Regions from separate parts of the Pseudomonas sp. MDV22-iso1 genome, predicted to be linked through region 3. Evidence: predicted binding sites of a transcription regulator. Region 3 holds the regulator's gene; each other region holds the start of a gene.

What was found. The regulator sigma-54, encoded in region 3, starts transcription at its own class of promoters, with help from an activator protein. The targets are predictions, from matches to a motif close to ANTGGCATNNANNTTGCTNT.
Positions count from the first base shown of each region.
Region 1: glnK (P-II family nitrogen regulator) is a predicted target of sigma-54. The motif match lies at 2,853-2,872, and genes of this name have one in related genera.
Region 2: AC3ZVB_RS22085 (pilin) is a predicted target of sigma-54. The motif match lies at 1,547-1,566, and genes of this name have one in related genera.

Region 1 is NZ_JBYVMF010000002.1:197,839-202,117, reverse strand. Features, by position in the region: gene sutA (dormancy-specific transcriptional regulator SutA) at 1-191, opposite strand, end outside; gene AC3ZVB_RS03250 (secondary thiamine-phosphate synthase enzyme YjbQ) at 294-719, opposite strand; gene AC3ZVB_RS03245 (ammonium transporter) at 932-2,269, opposite strand; gene glnK (P-II family nitrogen regulator) at 2,309-2,647, opposite strand; gene AC3ZVB_RS03235 (accessory factor UbiK family protein) at 3,065-3,325, shown strand; gene AC3ZVB_RS03230 (BRO-N domain-containing protein) at 3,707-4,234, shown strand; gene AC3ZVB_RS03225 (HigA family addiction module antitoxin) at 4,246-4,279, opposite strand, start outside.
Region 2 is NZ_JBYVMF010000022.1:39,918-44,196, forward strand. Features, by position in the region: gene AC3ZVB_RS22075 (DUF2845 domain-containing protein) at 1-81, shown strand, start outside; gene AC3ZVB_RS22080 (BON domain-containing protein) at 418-774, opposite strand; gene AC3ZVB_RS22085 (pilin) at 1,090-1,500, opposite strand; gene pilB (type IV-A pilus assembly ATPase PilB) at 1,726-3,426, shown strand; gene AC3ZVB_RS22095 (type II secretion system F family protein) at 3,429-4,279, shown strand, end outside.
Region 3 is NZ_JBYVMF010000008.1:40,827-45,105, reverse strand. Features, by position in the region: gene ptsN (PTS IIA-like nitrogen regulatory protein PtsN) at 1-405, opposite strand, end outside; gene hpf (ribosome hibernation-promoting factor, HPF/YfiA family) at 418-726, opposite strand; gene AC3ZVB_RS11570 (RNA polymerase factor sigma-54) at 800-2,293, opposite strand; gene lptB (LPS export ABC transporter ATP-binding protein) at 2,477-3,202, opposite strand; gene lptA (lipopolysaccharide transport periplasmic protein LptA) at 3,202-3,750, opposite strand; gene lptC (LPS export ABC transporter periplasmic protein LptC) at 3,737-4,279, opposite strand, start outside.

The sequences.
Region 1 (4,279 bases), on a different contig from region 3:
TTATTCTTCGCTTCGACGCTCGGCAGCTCATCGACCGAAACCGCAGCCTTGGCTTTGCCTTTGGCGGTCGGAACGGGCGTTTCACCGCCATCGTCTTCAGCGACGTCTTCCGCCGCTGCTTCCAGACCTTCTTCGGTTTCGTCGTCGTCGCCTACTTCGAGGTCGTCGTTTTCCAGATCATCGTCGCTCATGTTCTACCTCATGACTTGCGAAAAGCAGATTAGTTATAGCCCAGCTTCACCGTCTGTCGACGGCTGCCAGAAAAAATTCCACCGCCATTGGTGACCAACGGCTTATGCCCCTTCACCGTGCAAGGTGGCGAGGACTTTACGGGCACCGCCATGATCACGGTGCTCGCCCAGATAAACGCCTTGCCAGGTGCCCAACGCCAGTCGGCCTGCCGAAATCGGCAAACTGAGCTGACAGCCAAGTACGCTGGCCTTGAAGTGCGCCGGGAGGTCGTCCAGGCCTTCGTCGTTATGCTCATAGCCGTCTGTTCCTTGTGGGATCAGACGATTGAAAAATCGTTCGAAGTCGCGACGTACCGCCGGATCGGCGTTCTCGTTGATGGTCAACGACGCCGAGGTATGCTGCAGCCACAAGTGCAACAGACCGACCCGACATGCCTTGAGTTCAGGCAAGCCGGCGAGTAACTCGTCCGTTACCAGATGAAAGCCTCGGGGCCTTGCCCGCAAGGTAATCAGAGTCTGTTGCCACATACAGTTCTCCGCACGTTCGGGGCGCATTCTAGCGCGCTCTGGGAAAAAACAAAGGCCCTAATATTCCTTCAACGTTGTAAGCGATTGGCCGTACAAAATTGCCTGTTGAAAAGGTGTCGAAAGCTGACAGAAAAAACCTTTCAGCCTCACCTTCAATGACAAATCCCGGACAAAAAAATGCCCGGCGAACCGGGCATTATTTTTGCGCGTACTTACAAGTTGTAGCCGCGTTCGTTGTGAAGTGCCAGATCGAGACCGACCGCTTCCTCTTCCTCGGTCACGCGCAGACCCATGACGGCATCCAGGACCTTGAGGATGATGAAGGTGACGATCGCGGTGTAGATCACCGTGAAGCCGACGCCTTTGCACTGAATCCAGACTTGTGCGGCAATGTCGGTCACAGTGCCGAAACCACCCAGGGACGGTGCGGCAAACACACCGGTCAGGATCGCGCCGAGGATACCGCCGATGCCGTGTACGCCAAATGCGTCCAGGGAATCGTCATAACCGAGTTTGCGTTTCAGCGTAGTCGCGCAGAAGAAGCACACGACGCCCGCTGCCAGACCAATCACCAGTGCACCCATCGGGCCCACAGTGCCAGCGGCAGGAGTAATTGCTACCAGACCGGCCACAACACCCGATGCAATACCCAGAGCACTTGGTTTGCCGTGAGTAATCCACTCAGCGAACATCCAGCCCAATGCAGCAGCAGCGGTTGCGATCTGGGTGACCAGCATCGCCATACCTGCAGTGCCGTTTGCTGCAGCAGCAGAGCCGGCGTTGAAACCGAACCAGCCTACCCACAGCATTGCAGCACCCATCAGCGTGTAACCGAGGTTGTGCGGCGCCATTGGCGTGGTCGGGAAGCCTTTGCGCTTGCCCAGTACCAGGCAGCAAATCAGACCAGCCACACCGGCGTTGATGTGCACAACGGTGCCGCCAGCGAAGTCCAGCACGCCCCAGTCCCACATCAGGCCACCGTTACCGGACCAGACCATGTGCGCGATCGGCGCATAAACCAGGGTGAACCAGATGCCCATGAAGATCAGCATGGCGGAGAACTTCATCCGCTCGGCGAAAGCACCGACGATCAACGCAGGGGTAATGATGGCGAAGGTCATCTGGAAGGTGATGAACACCGCCTCAGGAAACAGTGCCGCAGGACCGGTCAGGCTCGATGGCGTGACACCGGCGAGGAACGCCTTGCCCATGCCGCCAAAGAACGAGTTGAAGTTGACGACGCCCTGCTCCATGCCGGTAGTGTCGAACGCAATGCTGTAGCCATAAATGACCCACAGAATGCTGATCAGACCGGTAATGGCGAAGCACTGCATCATCACGGAAAGAATGTTTTTGGACCGAACCATGCCACCGTAGAACAGCGCGAGGCCGGGAATGGTCATGAACAGCACGAGGGCTGTCGAGGTCAACATCCAGGCGGTGTCGCCGGAGTTGAGGACTGGGGCCGCCACTTCGTCTGCCGCCATAGCCAGGCTGGGCATTACGAGGGACAACAGGGCTCCTAGCCCTGCGAATTTACGCAGAGTCATATTGTTTTCTCCTGGGGCGTTGGGTTTGTGGCGGCTTTTTTAGATTGCGTCGGTATCGGTTTCGCCGGTACGGATGCGAATCGCCTGTTCCAGATTAACCACGAAGATCTTGCCGTCACCGATCTTGCCGGTGTTGGCTGCCTTGGTTATCGCTTCGATAACCCGATCAAGATCCTTGTCGTCAATGGCGACGTCGATCTTCACCTTTGGCAGGAAATCGACCACGTATTCCGCGCCGCGATACAGCTCGGTGTGACCCTTCTGCCGACCGAAGCCTTTGACTTCAGTAACGGTAATGCCCTGCACGCCGATCTCGGACAGCGACTCGCGCACGTCGTCCAGTTTGAACGGCTTGATGATGGCAGTGACTAGCTTCATGAAAACTCTCTCCCGAATTGGTGGACTTGCCCCAGGAAAACAAACCCGACTCAAGTCTAAGCGCAGTGCCTGGCTTTGTAACGCATCGTCGGCCTTACCTGCCCGTCCGACGCCAGTTAACCGCTCCTGACGAAACACTTCCCCGTTCCGCTCGGCGCACTGCATTCGTCACAGCGACTGCATCAGTGCATGGGTCACTAGGCACTAAGCAGAAAGCTTGCCATCTCCACAAAAACGACTGAATTCAATCCCTTGGCCTCAGCGACCAGCCACTTCACCCGAATGGCCCGCTGTATACGCACAACAACGGTGCGATGCCGTCCGTCCGCATGCGCGAAAAGCGTGCACCCCTGGCATCGAGATTGACTATAGACACTGCGTGATACACTGCCCGTCATTGTTTCCAGGACCTTTCCCATGCTCGCGCCCAAAGACTTCCTCGACGCCCTGACAGGCACTGCCTCCCGCCTTTTCAGCGGCGACACCCCGCTGCCGAAAAGCGAAATCGAAAGCCAGTTCAAGGCGTTGTTGCAGAGCGGCTTCAGCAAGCTGGACCTGGTGAGCCGGGAAGAGTTTGATAGTCAGATGGTCGTGCTCGCACGCACTCGTGCACGGCTGGAAAGCCTTGAGGCGAAAGTCGCCGAGATGGAAGCGAAGCTGACCCCGCCAGCCGAATAAACGCTCCAAACCCTGTGGGAGCGGGCTTGCCCGCGATTGAAGGTCAGCACGACCTGTAGGAGCTGCCGCAGGCTGCGATCTTTTGATCTTGAAGCCTGCAAACATCCCGGCAACGTCCTACAAAATTCTCATCCGCCGTCCGATTGCGCCGCACAGCTCCGGTTCCTAAGCTCACCCACTGCTGAATGTTCAGCACTGGGTTTGGCGACCTGGAAGTTTAAGGAACGCGACGACCATCGACTCGAGTCATGGCGGTTGTGCGTGGGAGACCTTCGGGTCTGCCGGGTTCCTTTTGCTCCGGCTCGCCAACCCGCGCACAACTGCCACCCAATTGTTTGGCGACAATTACTGGCAGCCCTTTAGGCAAAAGGAGCTGTATCAATGAATTGCAATGACGATTATCTAACCCCGCACGTCTTCACCCGCCACAAACTCCACCTCCACGCCCTCCTCCTAGAAAATCAACCCTGGTTCAGCGCCCGCGACTTGGGCCGCCTCATCCGCCTCTACATCGACGAACGCACCCTTCGAAAACTCGACCCGGACCAACACCAATCCGCTCGAACGCTCATCCACGGCAGCCTGGAAAACACCCTGCTGATCAGCGAATCCGGCGTCTACGCACTGCTCGTCTACCACTACTGCCCCGAATACCGAAGCCTGCGCGAATGGCTCACCCACGACGTGGTGACAGCACTCCGAGACGCAGAGCAACCGACCTCAACCGAGCGACCGGTGCTGAGCCTGTTGAATTGGCCAGAGATGTCGTTGAGCTTGCTGCACTGGAACAACAAGCCGTGGATTCGACTGGAGGACGTGCCGCTCGTACTGCCTGATCAGGAGGTACCAAAAGCTTCGCTCAATAGACCGTGGTGGAAGCGAGCGTCGCAGGCCTTGCAATCACTATGAGTATTTGAAACTTATCCACGCCCAACTTCGAACTTACGCTGATCG
Region 2 (4,279 bases), on a different contig from region 3:
GGGCCGAATGGCGGGATGTATCAGTACTTGCGGTTCGAAGGTAACCGCCTGGTGCAGATCACCAGCAAGCGCGGAAACTGATAAATCCCCTACGCCAGCACATCCCCTGTAGCAGCTGGCGAAGCCTGCGTCCGGCTGCGAAGCAGTCGTAAAAACAGAGCATGCGGTCTTCCTGATGCACCACATCGCGAGAGTTCACGACTGCTTCGCAGCCGGACGCAGGCTTCGCCAGCGGCTACAGGAGCGAGAGCGCACTGAATTTTCAAGCTCCCACAATAGAACAGGCCCCGACACGAATGCCGAGGCCTGTAATGGCCACGTCCTTGTGGCCTTCGCATGAACTCCAAAGCTGCGACAGACGTATAGCTCGGCCCGTCTATCGCGCCTTCTCCCGGTTCAGGCGAGAAGTCGTGCCGTTTACTCGGCTTTCAGGCCGTCAGCGGAGACCGCTTTGACGCCTTTGATTTTCTTGGCGATAGCCACTGCGGTGGTTTTCTGAGCGTCAGTCACTGCAACAGTGGACGACAGGGAAACAACGCCTTTGTTGGTTTCAACTTTGATGTCGGTACCAGGAATGCCTTTTTCGGTAACCAGGTCAGCTTTGACTTTGGTAGTGATCCAGGTATCGGAAGTAGCTTCTTTGGCTTCGGTCACTTCACCAGCAGCCAGCACCATTGGTGACTGGGTAGCCTGGGTAGTTTGTGCAAATGCGGAACCGGCCATGGTCAGGGTCAGCGCGGTAGCAGCAGCGGCAGTGATAGCGAACTTCTTCATACGAGTAACTCCTGTTTTTCTGGAAAGTCTGCTGCGTGTCTTGTCAGCAGGGTTACTGGGTATATTGCGAACGCTGTGCCAACTTTGAGACACCTTAATATTCGTTATAAATCAACATGTTAGCAAACAGGCCGATTTTCGGAATCATGCAATTTGCATGAGTTGGAAATAATGGACATGCAAGTTGCGGGTTTTGGCGTGGGCCTAAGGCCATGAATTGTCGGGGGTTTTCTTGATTAACCCGATCGCACCGAATAAAAAGCAAAAAAACCCTGTATCGCGAGATACAGGGCTTTTGATTACGCTGAAAATGGATCAGCCAGCGGCAGGCGTGCAACCTTTAGGCGCGTAGTCCGCGACGACACTGGTGGCGCAGGACCAACCTTTAGTGGCATCACGAGTCAACGTAACAGTCGCACCGGAAATAACGGTAGGCGCGCCTTTGATTGTGCAAACGATGCCGGTAGCAGGAGTTGTAGCAGCGGTGATGGTGCAGTTTTGCGTATCGCCACCCGGATTGAAAGCAGTCACCGCTGGTGCCGCAGTACCGGAGTTCACCGCGTCTTCATAATTGACCTTGAGCGCCGACACTTCAGCTGCGCCAGCCGTCATCTTCGCCCGAGCCTGATATTTCGAATAGGCCGGGATAGCGAACGTCGCCAGGATCCCGATGATCGCCACAACGATCAACAGCTCGATCAGGGTAAAACCTTTTTGGTTATTCATAGACAAGCTCCATGCATGAGTCGGAATCTCATGATCTGAATTTACCCCAGCACAGCGCATGCCAATTTCCATAACGCCTGCACGCTGGGGGCAAGCGCAAATGATCTGCCTGATCGGCCCTCGTAAACCGCACTATCTGACACTTTTTGTCACTTCACCACGGCTGGTTTGGCTCCGTCCCTTGACTAGGCTATAAGTCATGAACTGTCTGCGTCCGGTATCCCAATGAATGACATCGCTCTTAGCGGCCTGGCCAAGCAATTGGTCCTGGCCGAGCTGCTGACTGACAAAAGCGCGCAACAGGCGTATCAGCAAGCCCAACGCAACCGCATCTCCCTGGTCAGCCATCTGGTGCAGAACAGGCTGGTGAAGAGTCGGCAGGTGGCCGAAATCGCTTCCGAGCATTTCGGCATGGCGTTGTTTGACCTCAATGCCCTCGACAAGGAAGCCCAGCCCAAAGGACTGGTCAGCGAAAAGCTCGTGCGCCAACACCAGGTCCTGCCCCTTTGGCGGCGCGGTAACAAGTTGTTCGTGGGGGTTTCCGACCCCACCAACCATCAAGTCATCAATGACATCCAGTTCAGTACCGGGCTGACCACCGAAGCCATTCTGGTAGAGGATGACAAGCTAAGCGACGCCATCGAAAAACTCTTCGACACCCACTCCACCGGCCTGGAAGACATGGCCGACGTTGACCTTGATGGCGTGGACATCGATTCAGCCGACGACGGCAAAGCGGACGCCATCGCGGGACAAGATGCCGATGACGCGCCAGTGGTTCGCTTCGTCCACAAGATGCTGCTCGACGCGATAAAAAGCGGCTCCTCCGACCTGCACTTCGAGCCTTACGAAAAGACCTACCGCGTGCGGATGCGTACCGACGGCATGCTGCGCGAAGTCGCCAAACCGCCGATTCAACTGGCCGGTCGCATAGCCGCGCGGTTGAAAGTCATGGCCAGCCTCGACATTTCCGAACGACGCCGGCCTCAGGACGGGCGGATCAAAATGCGCCTGTCCAAAAGCAAATCCATCGATTTCCGGGTCAATACCCTGCCGACCCTGTGGGGCGAGAAAGTGGTGATCCGGATTCTTGATCCGTCCAGCGCACAAATGGGCATCGACGCCCTCGGTTATGAACCCGCGCAAAAAGACCTGTACATGGCCGCGCTGAGGCAGCCACAGGGCATGATTCTGGTCACCGGCCCCACGGGTTCCGGCAAGACCGTATCGCTCTACACCGGCCTGAACATTCTCAACACCGTGGACATCAACATCTCCACCGCCGAAGACCCGGTGGAAATCAACATGGAAGGCGTCAACCAGGTCAACGTCAATCCCAAGCAAGGCCTGGATTTTGCCCAGGCCTTGCGCTCATTCTTGCGGCAAGACCCGGACGTGATCATGGTCGGTGAGATCCGCGACCTCGAAACCGCTGAAATAGCCATCAAAGCGGCCCAGACCGGGCATTTGGTGTTATCGACCCTGCACACCAACAGTGCGGCGGAAACCCTCACCCGTCTGCACAACATGGGCGTTCAGGGCTTCAACATTGCAACGTCCGTCAGCCTGATCATCGCTCAGCGCCTGGCGCGTAAACTGTGCAGCCACTGCAAGAAACCTATCGACATTCCCCGTGAAGCATTGCTCAAGGAAGGCTTTCCCGAGGAACGCATCGGCTCGTTCACGATCTTTGAACCGGTCGGATGCGACCTCTGTAACAACGGCTATAAAGGCCGGGTCGGGATTTATGAAGTGGTGAAGAACACGCCGGCGCTTCAACACCTGATCATGGCCGAAGGCAATTCACTGGAAATCGATATTCAGATGCGCAAAGACGGTTTTGATGATCTGCGTACTTCCGGTCTGCAAAAGGCCATGCAAGGCATCACCAGCCTTGAAGAAATCAACCGGGTCACCAAGGACTGAACATGGCGGTCAAAGCAGTAAAAATCAGCGTGTACGCCTGGGAAGGCACCGACAGGAAAGGCACGAAAATGACCGGCGAGTTGAGCGGTCAGAATCCGGCGCTGATCAAGGCTCAGTTACGCAAGCAAGGCATTAATCCGGGCAAGGTGCGCAAGAAGTCTGTCTCGATTCTCAACCTGGGCAAACGCATCAAAGCCCAGGACATCGCCCTGTTCACCCGGCAAATGGCGACCATGATGAAAGCCGGCGTGCCGCTGCTGCAATCGTTCGACATCATCGGCGAAGGCTTCGAGAATCCGGCCATGCGCAAACTGGTGGACGAGGTGAAACAGGAAGTCGCGGCAGGTAACAGCTTCGCTGCCGCCTTGCGTAAAAAGCCCCAATACTTCGATGAGCTCTACTGCAACCTGGTGGACGCGGGCGAACAGGCGGGCGCCCTGGATACCCTTCTGGAGCGGGTGGCGACCTATAAGGAAAAGAGCGAAGCCCTCAAGGCCAAGATCAAGAAAGCCATGACCTATCCGCTGTTCGTGGTGTTCATCGCGCTGATTGTGACGGGGATTCTGCTGGTCAAAGTGGTGCCGCAGTTTGAGTCCGTGTTCAAGGGGTTTGGCGCTGAATTGCCCGCCTTTACCGTCATGGTCATCGGCCTCTCGGAGTTCATGCAGGAGTGGTGGTGGATCATACTGGGGCTATTGATCGCAGCAATCTTCGGTGTACGCCATGCGCTTAAAACCTCTCAAGCTTTTCGCGACCGGATGGACACCTGGCTGTTGAAGCTGCCCTTGGTGGGCACCTTGATGTACAAGTCCGCCGTCGCTCGTTATGCCCGCACGCTGTCGACCACTTTCGC
Region 3 (4,279 bases):
ACGCAGTTTTTCGCGCACTTCCTTGCGATCGAGCATGCTGGCGATCTGACGAAGTAGCTCCAGGTGCGCATCGGTGGCGGCTTGCGGGACCAGCAGAACAAACAGCAGGTCAACCGGAGCGCCGTCGATGGCGTCGAAATCGATGGGTGCGTCCAGGTGCATCAATGCACTGATTGGACTTTCGCAGCCTTTGAGGCGGCAGTGGGGGATCGCGATGCCGTTGCCAAAACCGGTAGAACCGAGTTTTTCACGGGCGACCAGGCTCTCGAAGACATCCTGCATGGCCAGATCCGGCACTTCGCGGTGGATTAGGTTGGCAATTTGCTCGAGGGCTTTCTTTTTGCTGCCGCCCGGCACGTTCACGAGGGAACGGCCGGGGGTCAGGATGCTTTCAAGTCGGATCATGGGTTGGGAGTGTTAACGACCGGTTGCGCCCTGGAGGAGGCTCTGGGTCTTTTCCTTATGCTTTTTGAGTTGGCGATCCAGCTTGTCGGTCAGCAGGTCGATGGCGGCATACATGTCTGAATGCTCTGCGTTGGCGACCACTTCTCCGCCGGGGATATGCAGCGTGGCTTCGATTTTCTGCAGCAGCTTCTCGACAGTCATCGTGACTTGCACGTTTGTGATCTTGTCGAAATGCCTCTCTAACCGGTCGAGTTTTTCGCCGATATAAGTGCGCAGGGGTTCGGTCACTTCCAGTTGGTGTCCACTGATGTTGACTTGCATACAGCTTCTCCTTCGTTGCCAGTGCATAAAGCGGTAGATCAGATGATCTACCACTGGAACGCTGTGGCGTGGCTTACATCAACCGCTTACGTTCGCTCGAAGGCGCGATCCCGAGGGATTCGCGGTACTTGGCGACGGTGCGGCGAGCCACCTGAATGCCTTGTGCCTCCAGTAAACCAGCGATCTTGCTGTCACTCAACGGCTTTTTCTGATTTTCCGCGGCAACCAGTTTTTTGATGATCGCGCGGATCGCCGTGGAAGAGCATTCGCCGCCTTCGGAAGTGCTGACGTGGCTGGAGAAAAAATATTTCAGTTCATAAATGCCCCGGGGGGTATGCATGAATTTTTGCGTGGTTACCCGTGAAATCGTCGACTCGTGCATGCCCACCGCCTCAGCGATGTCATGCAGCACCAGCGGTTTCATGGCTTCGTCGCCATACTCCAGAAAACCGCGCTGATGCTCGACGATCTGGGTGGCTACTTTCATCAACGTTTCGTTGCGGCTTTGCAGGCTCTTGATGAACCAGCGAGCTTCCTGCAACTGATTGCGCATGAAGGTGTTGTCTGCGCTGGTATCGGCGCGGCGAACAAAGCCGGCGTATTGGGCGTTGACCCGCAGTCGAGGCACCGATTCCTGGTTGAGCTCGACCAGCCAGCGTTCGTTGTCCTTGCGCACGATCACATCAGGAACGACGTATTCGGCTTCACTGGATTCGATTTGCGAGCCCGGGCGTGGATTAAGACTCTGAACCAGTTCGATCACCTGGCGCAGTTCGTCTTCCTTCAGCTTCATGCGGCGCATCAGCTGGCTGTAATCACGGCTGCCCAGCAGGTCGATGTAATCGGTGACCAAACGCTTGGCTTCGGCGAGCCAAGGGGTTTTGGCGGGCAACTGGCGCAGTTGCAACAGCAGGCATTCACCCAGGTTACGGGCGGCGATGCCGGCGGGTTCGAATTGCTGGATGCGGTGCAGGACGGCTTCGATTTCATCGAGCTCGATGTCCAGTTCCGGGTCGAAGGCTTCGAGAATTTCCTCGAGGGTTTCGTCCAGATAGCCCTGATTATTGATGCAATCGATCAGGGTCACGGCGATCAGGCGATCAGTGTCGGACATCGGTGCCAGGTTCAGTTGCCATAGCAAGTGGCTTTGCAGGCTTTCGCCGGCGGATGTGCGGGTGGTGAAATCCCACTCGTCGTCATCGTTGCTAGGCAGGCTGCTGGCGCTGGTCTGGTAAACGTCTTCCCACGCGGTATCAACAGGCAACTCGTTGGGGATGCGCTCGTTCCAGTCACCTTCCTCGAGGTTGTCCACCGTAGGGGCGGTTTCCTGGTAGGAGGGTTCCGAAACATCGGCGTTAGGTTGCTGTTCGGCTTTGTCGGCCAAAGGATCGGCGTTGTCGAAGTCGTCGCCTTCTTCCTGGCGTTCGAGCATCGGATTGGACTCCAGAGCCTCCTGGATTTCCTGTTGCAGGTCCAGGGTCGACAATTGGAGAAGGCGGATGGCCTGTTGCAGCTGAGGTGTCATCGTCAGCTGCTGGCCCATTCTCAAGACTAGCGATGGTTTCATGGCAGGGGCTTAAACCTTATTCGCCGGCGCGCTTGCGCCATCCACTACAGGGCGCCGAGGCGCCAAACATAAGCAAATCATATGCCCGAAACCGCAGCGTTTGCCTAGAGCGCTGTAACAATAAAAAAACGTTGATTTTTTATCGGTACGAGCGCTCGGACGAATGACCAGGCACTTCCGCGCTTACAAGCGGAACTCGTGCCCCAGGTACACTTCCTTGACCAGGTCGTTGGCCAGGATCGTGGCGGAGTCGCCTTCGGCGATCAGTTGGCCATCGTTGACGATATACGCCGTTTCGCAAATATCCAGGGTTTCACGGACGTTGTGGTCAGTGATCAGGACGCCGATGCCCTTGGCCTTGAGGTGATAAATGATCTGCTTGATGTCACCCACCGAAATCGGATCCACGCCGGCGAACGGTTCGTCGAGGAGGATGAATTTCGGGTTGGTGGCCAGCGCGCGTGCAATCTCCACGCGGCGACGTTCACCGCCGGACAGGCTCATGCCGAGGTTGTCGCGAATGTGGCTGATGTGGAATTCCTGAAGCAGGCTTTCGAGCTCCTTCCGGCGGCCCGCCTTGTCGAGTTCCTTGCGGGTCTCGAGGATCGCCATGATGTTATCGGCCACCGACAGTTTGCGGAAGATCGACGCCTCTTGCGGAAGATAGCCGATACCGGCCTTGGCTCGGCCGTGCATTGGCTGATGGCTGACGTCGAGGTCATCGATCAGTACACGGCCCTGATCGGCCTGCACGAGGCCGACAATCATATAAAAGCAGGTGGTCTTGCCGGCGCCGTTGGGCCCGAGCAAACCGACGATCTGACCGCTGTCGATGGACAGGCTGACATCACGCACAACCTGGCGGCTCTTGTAGGCTTTGGCCAGATGCTGAGCTTTCAGAGTTGCCATTACTGGGCCTTCTGCTCGTCGGTTTTCTTTTTAGGTTGAATTACCATGTCAATGCGTGGACGCGACTCGGTCACCTTGCTACCTGTAGCGCGACCAGCGCTCGCCAGCTTTTTCTCGGTGTCATAGACGATTTTCTCGCCTTGAGTGACGTTGTTGTCCTTGTCGATGACCTTGGCCTTGTCGATCAGTACAACGCGGTTTTGCGTGGCGTGGTACTGGATGGTCACACCCCAGCCCTGAACGGGTTTGGCATCGCCGGCGGTTTGCAGTTGCTCGAAGTAAGCCAGGTTGCCGACCGAGGTGACCACGTCGATGTCGCCATTCGGCGCGCGGGTCATGGTTACCTTATTGCCGGTAACCTTCATCGACCCTTGGGTGATGATCACGTCGCCGGTGTAAGTGGCAACACCGTTCTTGTCGTCCAGTTGGGCATCGTCGGCCTGAATGCGAATTGGCTGTTGCTGATCGTTCGGCAGAGCCCAGGCGCTCACGCTTCCCAGTGCTGCGCCCAGACTGAGCAAAATAGGGAGGGTTTTAACGAGCCTCATACTGTCCTCTTACGTTCGATAGCAGGTGTATCCTGCTTTCTTTCAAATACGCTTTCATTCCCGTACCAGTCGAGACGCCACCGGCGCCGTCGATTCTAACGGGTTGCTCGGTCTGCGCATATTGCTCCTGCGGGAACACCGTCATGCGAGTACTGGTGATCAAGGTGTCGCGATTCTTCTCGTCGGTGCGTTTGACGCGGACGTTGTCAATCAGTTCGACTTCGGTGCCGCCTGAGTTCACTTCACCGCGTTCGCTGGTGACGTGCCACGGAAAATCGGTACCGCGGTACATGTTCAGGTCGGGTTTGGTAACCAGAGTAATGTCCGTGGCTTTCACGTGCTCGGCTTTCTCCGAGGTCATTTCATACTGCACTTTGCCGTCTTCGAGGTATTGCAGCGTGTGAGTGTTGGTCGCATACCAATCGATAGGGCTTTCTTCTGTATTGGTCGGAGGCTTGTCGAGGAAGCGTTCCGGGCTGATGTTCCAGTAGCCGACCGCGGCAAATATCGCCGCGATGCAACCGAACAC